Regions from separate parts of the Bradyrhizobium sp. CB1717 genome, predicted to be linked through region 1. Evidence: predicted binding sites of a transcription regulator. Region 1 holds the regulator's gene; the other holds the start of a gene.

Evidence for each region. Region 1 encodes PhoB, which activates phosphate uptake and scavenging genes when phosphate is short. Its sites were predicted from a motif close to TGTCATNNANCTGTCAT; they were not measured.
Region 2: the regulator PhoB is predicted to act here: its motif matches at 2,603-2,619, upstream of phnF (phosphonate metabolism transcriptional regulator PhnF).

Annotation. Positions count from the first base shown of each region.
Region 1 covers NZ_CP121666.1:8,936,038-8,940,852, reverse strand. The annotation lists gene pstC (phosphate ABC transporter permease subunit PstC) at 1-293, shown strand, start outside; gene pstA (phosphate ABC transporter permease PstA) at 295-1,140, shown strand; gene pstB (phosphate ABC transporter ATP-binding protein PstB) at 1,137-1,955, shown strand; gene phoU (phosphate signaling complex protein PhoU) at 1,967-2,683, shown strand; gene phoB (phosphate regulon transcriptional regulator PhoB) at 2,706-3,413, shown strand; gene QA649_RS41590 (GcrA family cell cycle regulator) at 3,663-4,175, opposite strand; gene QA649_RS41585 (aspartate aminotransferase family protein) at 4,630-4,815, shown strand, end outside.
Region 2 covers NZ_CP121666.1:8,732,882-8,737,696, forward strand. The annotation lists gene QA649_RS40635 (alpha-D-ribose 1-methylphosphonate 5-phosphate C-P-lyase PhnJ) at 1-352, opposite strand, end outside; gene QA649_RS40640 (carbon-phosphorus lyase complex subunit PhnI) at 349-1,452, opposite strand; gene phnH (phosphonate C-P lyase system protein PhnH) at 1,457-2,065, opposite strand; gene phnG (phosphonate C-P lyase system protein PhnG) at 2,070-2,534, opposite strand; gene phnF (phosphonate metabolism transcriptional regulator PhnF) at 2,654-3,385, shown strand; gene phnE (phosphonate ABC transporter, permease protein PhnE) at 3,684-4,499, opposite strand; gene phnE (phosphonate ABC transporter, permease protein PhnE) at 4,526-4,815, opposite strand, start outside.

The DNA of each region.
Region 1 (4,815 bases):
TCCCCTACACCCGCGTCGGCATCATCGGCGGCGTCATGCTGGCGCTGGGCCGCGCGCTCGGCGAGACCATGGCGGTGACCTTCATCATCGGCAACTCCTTCCGGATCTCGTCGTCGATCTTCGCGCCCGGCACCACGATCTCGGCGGCGATCGCATCCGAGTTCGCCGAGAGCGATGGCCTGCACCAGTCCGGCCTGATCCTGCTCGGCCTCTTGCTGTTCGTGCTGACGTTCTTCGTGCTCGCGGCCGCGCGGCTGATGCTGCTGCGTCTCGAAAAGAAGGCGGGGAAGTAACATGAACCCGATCTACGTACGCCGCCGCCGCAAGGACATCATCGTCCGCGGGCTCTGTATCGGTGCCGCCGCCTTCGGCGTGACCTGGCTCGCGCTGATCCTGATGACGCTGCTCTATAACGGCCTCGCCGGCCTGAACCTCGAGATCTTCGTCGCGGACACGCCGCCTCCGGGCTCGACCGAAGGCGGCCTGCGCAACGCCATCGTCGGCTCGATCATCATGACCGTGATCGGCGTCGGCATCGGCGCGCCGCTCGGCCTGTTCGCCGGCACCTACCTCGCCGAATACGGTCGCAACGACAAGCTGACCTCGGTGATCCGCTTCATCAACGACATCCTGCTCTCGGCGCCCTCGATCATCATCGGCCTGTTCATCTACGGCGCGGTGGTGGTGCCGATGCGCGGCTTCTCGGCGATTGCGGGCGCGCTTGCGCTAGCCGTGATCGTCATCCCGGTGGTGCTGCGCACGACCGAGGACATGCTGCTGCTGGTGCCGAACGCGCTGCGCGAGGCCGCCTCCGCGCTCGGCCTGCCGCGCTCGCTGGTGATCAAGCGCATCGCCTATCGTGCGGCCCGATCGGGTCTCATCACCGGCGTGCTGCTCGCCACCGCCCGCGTCGCCGGCGAGACCGCGCCGCTGCTCTTCACCGCGCTGTCGAACCAGTTCTTCAGCCTCGGCCTGAACAAGACGATGGCGAACCTGCCGGTTACCATCAACAACTTCGTGCAGAGCCCCTACGCCTACTGGAAGCAGCTCGCCTGGAGCGGCGCGCTGCTGATCACGATCACCGTGCTTGCCCTGAACATTGGCGCGCGCATCCTCGGCGCCGAGAGGACTGCAAAATGACCGATCTTTCCGTATCCGTGAGTTCCAACGCCCATCTGGCCTCGCAGCCGTTGCCGGAAGCGCCCGCCAAGGTGACGGTGCGCAACCTCAACTTCTATTACGGCGAGCACCACGCGCTGAAGAACATCAACCTGACGCTCGGCAGCAACCGCGTCACGGCGTTCATCGGCCCGTCGGGCTGCGGCAAGTCGACCCTGCTGCGCATCTTCAACCGGATGTACGACCTCTATCCGGGCCAGCGCGTCACCGGTCAGCTGATGCTCGACCAGACCAACATCCTCGACCCGAAGCTGGACCTGAACCTGCTGCGCGCCCGCGTCGGCATGGTGTTCCAGAAGCCGACGCCGTTCCCGATGACGATCTACGAGAACATCGCCTTCGGCATCCGCCTCTATGAGAAGATCTCGAAGTCCGAGATGGACGACCGGGTCGAGAAGGCGCTGCGCGGCGGCGCGCTGTGGAACGAGGTCAAGGACAAGCTCAACGCCTCGGGCCTGTCGCTCTCCGGCGGCCAGCAGCAGCGCCTCTGCATCGCCCGCACCGTCGCGGTGCGGCCTGAAGTGATTTTGTTCGACGAGCCCTGCTCGGCGCTCGATCCGATCTCGACCGCCAAGGTCGAGGAGCTGATCCAGGAACTGTCCGAGAACTACACGATCGCGATCGTCACCCACAACATGCAGCAGGCGGCGCGCGTCTCCGACAAGACCGCTTTCATGTATCTCGGCGAGCTGATCGAGTTCGACGACACCAGCAAGATCTTCACGTCGCCGACCGATCGGCGCACGCAGGATTACATCACCGGCCGGTTCGGCTGAGGAGACGGGACATGGGTTCTGAACATACCGCAAAGGCTTTCGACACCGACCTCCAGGAGCTCACCCGCCTGGTCGCCGAGATGGGCGGCATCGCCGAGCGCATGATCGTCGATTCCGTCGATGCGCTGATCCGCCGCGACGTCGCGCTCGGCCAGCGCGTCGTCACCATCGACGCCGAGCTCGACGCGCTGCAGAAGAAGATCGAGGAGCGCGCCGTGCTCACCATCGCCCGCCGCCAGCCGATGGCGGTGGATCTGCGCGAGATCGTCGGCGCCATGCGCGTTGCGACCGATCTCGAGCGCATCGGCGACCTCGCCAAGAACATGGGAAAGCGCGTCGCCGCGCTCGATGCCGACTTCCATCCGCTCAAACTGTTCCGCGGCCTGGAGCACATGACCGACCTCGTGCAGCAGCAGGTCAAGTCGGTGCTGGACGCCTATGCCGCGCACGATCTGCCGGCTGCGATGGCGGTGTGGAAGGGCGACGAGGAAGTCGACGCCATCTGCACCTCGCTGTTCCGCGAGCTCCTCACCTACATGATGGAGGATCCGCGCAACATCTCGTTCTGCATCCATCTGATGTTCTGCGCCAAGAACATCGAGCGGATCGGCGATCACGCCACCAACATCGCCGAGACCGTGTTCTACATGATCGAGGGCCAGGCCATCACCGACAAGCGGCCGAAGGGCGACATGACGACCTTCGCCACGACGGTCCCGAATACCTGAAGACTTAAGGAGCGACGACACCATGGGCGCACGCATTATGGTGGTTGAGGACGAGGAAGCTCTCACCGAGCTTCTCCGCTACAACCTCGAAGGCGACGGCTATGACGTCGAGACGGTGATGCGCGGCGACGATGCCGACACCCGCCTCAAGGAGCACATCCCCGACCTGATCGTGCTCGACTGGATGCTGCCGGGCCTCTCGGGCATCGAGCTGTGCCGGCGGCTGCGGACCCGTCCCGAGACCAAGCAGCTTCCCATCATCATGCTCACCGCGCGCGGCGAGGAGAGCGAGCGGGTGCGCGGGCTTGCGACCGGCGCCGACGACTACATCGTCAAGCCGTTCTCGGTGCCGGAGCTGCTGGCGCGCGTGAAGGGCCTCCTGCGGCGCGCGAGCCCTGAGCGGCTCGCCACCGTGCTCGCCTATGGCGACATCGAGCTTGATCGCGACAAGCGCCGCGTCGCGCGCTCGGGCCGGCCGATCGATCTCGGCCCGACCGAATATCGCCTGCTGGAGTTCTTCCTGGAGCATCCCGGCCGCGTGTTCTCGCGTGAGCAGTTGCTCGACAGCGTCTGGGGCCGCGACATCTACATCGACGAGCGCACCGTCGACGTCCATATCGGCCGCCTGCGCAAGCTGCTCAATCTCGGTCGCGAGCAGGACCCGATCCGCACCGTCCGCGGCGCCGGCTATGCGCTCGACGATCGCTTTGCGAAGGCCGAGCAGACGTAAGCTGGTTTGGGGGCTATTGCCGCAGCATGGGTGTCGTCCCGGCCGAGTGCGCAATTGCGCACGGGGGCCGGGACCCATACCGCGTGATCTATCGATGAAGCGCGGTGCAAGTTGCGCGGCGCAGCCGCGTCACAGAGAGTCTTCGCCAAACCGCATTCGGTGGTTATGGGTCCCGGCCTTCGCCGGGACGACAGCGGAGTGTGTTGAGCCGTCATCGTGTGACGGCTGCTTCTTGATCTCAGAACAAGCTCACCGCGTGCCCGGCTTGGCCGGCGCGCGACGGCGGTCCGCCGCCGGCTGATACGCCACGCGCGAGTGCTGGGCGCAGTAGGGCAGGCCCGACAGCGCCTTGCCGCCGCAAAAGAAGAAATCCGGGCTCGAGGGATCGCCGACCGGCCAGTGGCAGGTCGCCTCGTTCAATTCGAGCAGCGACAGCCGCTGGCTCATCGGCACCACGTTGTCGTAGGTCACAGGCTCCGCCTCGACTTCGACCTCGAAGGCCTGTGCCAGCGCGGTGTTGCCGCGTGCGATGGGGCGGCTGACCCGCATCATGTGCTGAGCCGGACGCGCCTTGCGCGGCCGGGGAGCTGCCGATGAGGGGCTCTTGGCGCGGCCGGACAGGCCGAGCCTGTGCACCTTGCCGATCACGGCATTACGGGTCACGTTGCCGAGCTCGGCTGCGATCTGGCTGGCCGACAATCCGGCCTCCCAGAGCTTTTTCAGCTGCTCGACGCGATCGTCGGACCAGGTCAAAACCGTCATTGCACCCTTTCCCTCGCCGTGCGGCTGCCGTCCTGGCGCCTTGCGGCGAATGCCTAAGCCTCGAAAAACCCGTGCCGCCAGAATCCCTTAAGGCTCGCCGGGCGTAACCAGAACGCCCGAACGTTTACGCCGGTACATGAGGACTTAGAGGATCAGAACTGCTGCACGAGATGTCGTATCTGACAAGCCAAACGCTACAATATGGCGTGACTCACGCGCAAGAGTCAGCCGACTCGCTTCCACATGTTCCGTGGCAAAAACCCCGCAAATCCGGCACCGCAAGACTACGGATTCAGCGTTTCGCGGGGCTTTCGGGCGGCATTGACACCCGTTCTACCCGGCATAAGATAGTGTCACGTGCCGCCCTTAAAAGGCGGCACGTTTCGTTTTCCGGGCCGGTCAATGGTGCGCTGCGTGAGCGCGTTGAGGCCGTCCGCAACATCAAGTGATCGTCATGACTAACAGCGCCGCGCCGCATTTGCTCCCCGTTTTCGCCAGGGCCGACCTCGGTTTCGAGCGCGGCGAAGGCTGCTGGCTGATCGCGACCAATGGCGAGCGCTATCTCGATTTCACCTCGGGCGTCGCGGTGAACGCGCTTGGCCACGCCCATCCCGCGCTGGTCAAGGCGCTGCAGGAGCAG
Region 2 (4,815 bases), 200 kb from region 1:
GGTTCGCGTGCAGCGCCGTCTCCGGGATGCGGTGACGGGTCTGGATCACCGTTGCCTCGTCCGTTGCCGTCGTCGTCGCAACGCCCGCGGTCTTGGCGAAGAATTTGCGGATCGAGATCGCGTTGGTGGTGTCGTCCGAACCCTGATCGATCACCTTCAGCACGTCCTGCGGACCGAGGATCGCGGCCGTGACCTGCACGCCGCCGGTGCCCCATCCATAGGGCATCGGCATTTCGCGGCTGGCAAACGGCACCTGATAGCCGGGGATCGCGATCGCTTTCAGGATCGCGCGGCGGATCATCCGCTTGGTCTGCTCGTCGAGATAGGCGAAGTTGTAGGCGGGCGCGTTCATTCCGCGGCCTCCTTCATGGCGTCGGGCGCGTTGGCATCGGCAAACTCCTGACGCAGCTTGCGCAGCAGGCCGAGTTCGGACTGGAAGTCGACATAGTGAGGCAGCTTCAGATGCTCGACGAAGCCGGTCGCCTGGACGTTATCGGAATGCGACATCACGAATTCCTCGTCTTGCGCCGGGGCAAGCGCCTCTTCGCCGAGCTCACGGGCGCGCAGCGCGCGATCGACCAGCGCCATCGACATGGTCTTGCGCTCGCTCTGGCCGAAGGCGAGGCCATAGCCGCGGGTGAAGCACGGCGCTTCCGTCGCAGAACCCTTGAACTGGTTGACCATCTGGCACTCGGTGAGCTCGATCGCGCCGAGCGGCACGGCGAAGCCGACGTCCTCGGCCGCGAATTCGACCTCGACCTCGCCGAAGCGGATCTCGCCGACAAAGGGATGGTTGCGGCCGTAGCCGCGCTGGGTGGAATAGCCCATCGCGAGCAGAAAGCCTTCGTCACCGCGCGCAAGGTTTTGCAGGCGCAGGTCGCGGTCGGCCGGAAAATTCAGCGGCTCGCGGGTGAGATCGCCGACGGCGGCGCCCTCCTCTGCCTCCGGCGAGGATTCGATCAGCCCGTCGCGGCCGAGAATATCGGTGACGCGCGGTGTCGGCGCGGTGGAGGCTTCAGCCGCCGCCGGCACCTCCGGCACAAAACCTTCGGCCAGCGAGGGATCGAGCAGGCGGTGCGTGTAGTCGAAGGTCGGACCTAAGATCTGGCCGCCGGGAATGTCCTTGAAGGTCGCCGACACCCGGCGCTGCACCCGCATGGCGCCGGTGTCGACCGGCTCGCTGGTGCCGAATCGCGGCAGCGTGGCACGGAAGGCGCGGACCAGGAAGATCGCCTCGATCAAATCGCCGCGCGCCTGCTTGATCGCGAGCGCCGCAAGCTCGCGGTCATAGAGCGAGCCCTCGCTCATGACGCGGTCGACGGCAAGCTCAAGCTGCTCCGAGATCTGGTCGAGCGTGACTTCCGCAACGCCCTGATCGCCGCGCCGCTTATGTGCGAGCAGGCGATGGGCGTTCTCGATGGCGCGTTCGCCGCCTTTGACTGCGACATACATGCTTCTAGCTTCCCTTGCTCACGACGCGTGTGGTGCGCGGGATCGCGACCACGGCGTCATCGGCGACCAGCACCACGTCGATGCCACGCGGAAACAGCGCTTCGTTCATACGCAGGCGCTCGAACAGGTCGAAAGGCTTGATCGACGCCTGCAGCGCCGCCACCCCGTCGATGCCGGGGCCGCGCAGCTCGAAGCTGCGCCCGGAGTTCAGGCTGTCGACCTGGATGATCGCCGTGGTCGAGCGGTCCGGATACTCGCTCGTGCCGATCGCGAAGCGCTCGAGCGAGGGCAGCGCACCGCCGTCGCTGATGAGCGCAAATGAAGCGACCGATGAATCCTGCACGACCGGCGCGCCGGTGTGGAACTTCAGCCACTTGGTCACGTCGGAGCTTTCCGCCATCCGCGCGTCGAGCCAGAGCGGCGTGTCGTGGTCGAACAGCGTCAGCGCGATCGCCGCGGTGCCCCGCATCATCACGCCGGGCGCGCCCGCCATCGGCACGATGCGCTGGACCGAGCCCGGCCGCGCCATCGCGTCCATGACCGAGCGAAAGGTCGATTGCGCCGACAGTACCTTGTCGGCGAAACCCGGCGGCAGTTCCGCAATCGTGGTCATGATCTCACCCCTCACCGCGCACCATGGTGTAGAAATCAACCTTCGTCGCGGCGGTCTCTTCCGCCGCTCGCGTCCGCCTGACCATAAGCTGCTCGCGCAACGGCGCGATAACGTCGCGCTCCACCAGCCCGCCGAAATCGCGGGACTGCACCAGCGCATCGCACAGCGCAATCAGCCGCGCCTTTTCACTGTTGCGCCCGAGCGTGTAGCCGAAACCGACTTCGCCGCTCGCAAGCCGCACCGCCGCGCGCGACACCGTGGCCTCGCCGAGGTTGAACGGCGCACCGTCGCCGCCGACCCGGCCACGCAGCATCACGAGACCGTTCTCCGGCGCACGCAGATCCTGATGAGCCGGCAGAGTGAGATCGCGGAGGCGAGCGGCGATCTCGCCCGCCTCCGCGTGCGCCAGCACGGCCATGGCGGCCTTGCGCTGGGCTTGCTGGGTATTGTGCTGGGTCACCTGATCCACCGAGCTTTTGACAGAACTTGCCGAATTGAAGTTGTCTATGATAATAGACAACTTCATACGAGAGCGCCATGACTGTTTCGTGACAAAGGTGTGATTTCTGGGCTAGCTTGACCGACAACATGAGCATGCAGGACACAGCCTCTTCGGGCGTCGCGCTGTGGCGCCTCGTCGCCGACGGCATCGAGCGCGGCATCGCCGACGGCCGCTTTGCGGCCGGCGACAAGCTGCCGGGCGAGATGGAAATCGCCGAAACCTATCGCGTGAACCGCCACACCGTGCGCCGCGCGCTGGCAGCCCTTGCCGAGCGCGGTCTGGTGCGGGCCGAGCGCGGCAGCGGAACCTATGTCGAGGCGCAGAAGCTCGCTTATCCCTTGCGCTCGCGCACGCGCTTCTCCGAGATCGTCGGCGCCGATGGCCGCGAGCCGCATGGCCGGCTGATCGAGGCGACCAATGATGTCGCGACGCGTGAGCTGGCGCGGGAGCTGGGGTTGAAGACCGGCGCGCCCCTGGTGCGGATCGAGGCGATCCGGCTCGCCGACCGCACGCCGATCTGCGTCTCCACGACGTGGCTGTCAGCCGAATTGTTTCCGGGCGCAGGCGAGGTGTTCGCGGCGACACGATCGATGACGAAGATGCTCGAGCATTACGGGATCAGCGACTATCGCCGCGGCGCGACCCGGATCACCGCCGGCATCGTCGATGCCACCGACGCCGCACGTCTCGACCTGCCGCTGGGGCGGCCGATCCTGGTGGTCGACGCCACCGACCACGATCTCGCCGGCAAGCCGCTGGTGACGAAGCATTCGCGCTTCGCCGCGGAACGCGTGGAGTTCCTGGTGGAGAACGGGTGAGCGTTTCGCGATACGCGCATTTCTTCCCCTCTCCCCCTTGTGGGAGAGGGTGGCTCGCCGCGATAGCGGCGAGACGGGTGAGGGGTATGTTTCCGCAAACGCTGATCTGAATCTGGGGAGACATACCCCTCATCCGGCGCTTCGCGCCACCTTCTCCCACAAGGGGGAAGGGAAGAAAGCAAGCAGAGCGCGGCATCGTAGGGTGGGCAAAGGCGCACTTCGCGCCGTGCCCACGATCTTTCTCGATTGTTAAAGGTGGTGGGCACGCTTCGCTTTGCCCACCCTACGGCACCTTTGATCAGGCGACCGCCCTTCGCCCGATAATCGCAAACCGCAGCTTGCCCGAGATGAAATCGATCGCGGCGACGGCGACCAGGATCATCAGGATCAGGAACGACACCTTCTGCCATTCCAGCACGCGGATCTGCTCGGCGAGCTGGAGGCCGATGCCGCCGGCGCCGACGATGCCGATGATGGTGGCCGAGCGCGTGTTGGATTCGATGAAATAGAGCACCTGGCCGGCGATGACGGGCAGGACCTGCGGCAGCAGGCCGAAGCGGATCTCGTGCAACGGGCTGCCGCCGGAAGCGCGGATGCCTTCAACCTGCTTCTGGTCGGCGCCCTCGATCGCCTCCGAGAACAGTTTTCCGAACGCTCCGAAATCCGACACGGCGATGGCGAGCACGCCGGCGAACGGGCCGAGCCCAACGACGTTGATCCAGACCAGCGCCCAGATCAGCGTGTCGACGCCGCGGATCGAATCGAGAAAGCGGCGGATCGGGAAGCGCAGGATGTTGGACGGCACGATGTTGCGCGCCGCCAGCAGGCTCACCGGCAGTGCAAACACCGCCGCCAGCGTGGTGCCGAGCAGCGCGATCGAGAGCGTCTCCCCCAGCGCCTTCAGGTAGATCGGCAGCGAGGAGCCGGGATCCGGCGGGATCATCATCAGGCTGATCCAGCCGAGCTGGCTGAGGCCGGCGAAGAAGCGCGACGGCGAGAAATCGAGATCGACGAGACCATAAATCAGGATTGCGAACGCCGCGACGATCATCGCCGGCATCGCGAGCCGCGCCGCGGCTGGCCGGTCGAACACATCGGGGTAGCGCGCGCGCATCTGGCGCGTATCGACCTCCTGCGGCGTCACGTCCGCGCCTCCTTGCCGAACAGGCGGCCGCGCAGCCAGCCGGTGGTGATGTCGATGATGAAGACGGTGACGATGATGGTGAGCAGGATGGCACTGACGTCGGAGTAGTAGAACTTGCGGATGGCGACGACGAGCTCCTGGCCAATGCCGCCGGCGCCGACGAAGCCCATCACGGAGGCCTCGCGGACATTGATCTCGAAGCGCAGCAGGGCGTAGCTGGCATAGCCCGCAGTCACCTGCGGCACGATGGCAAATCGCATGCAGGAGAGCCAGCTCGCTCCAGTCG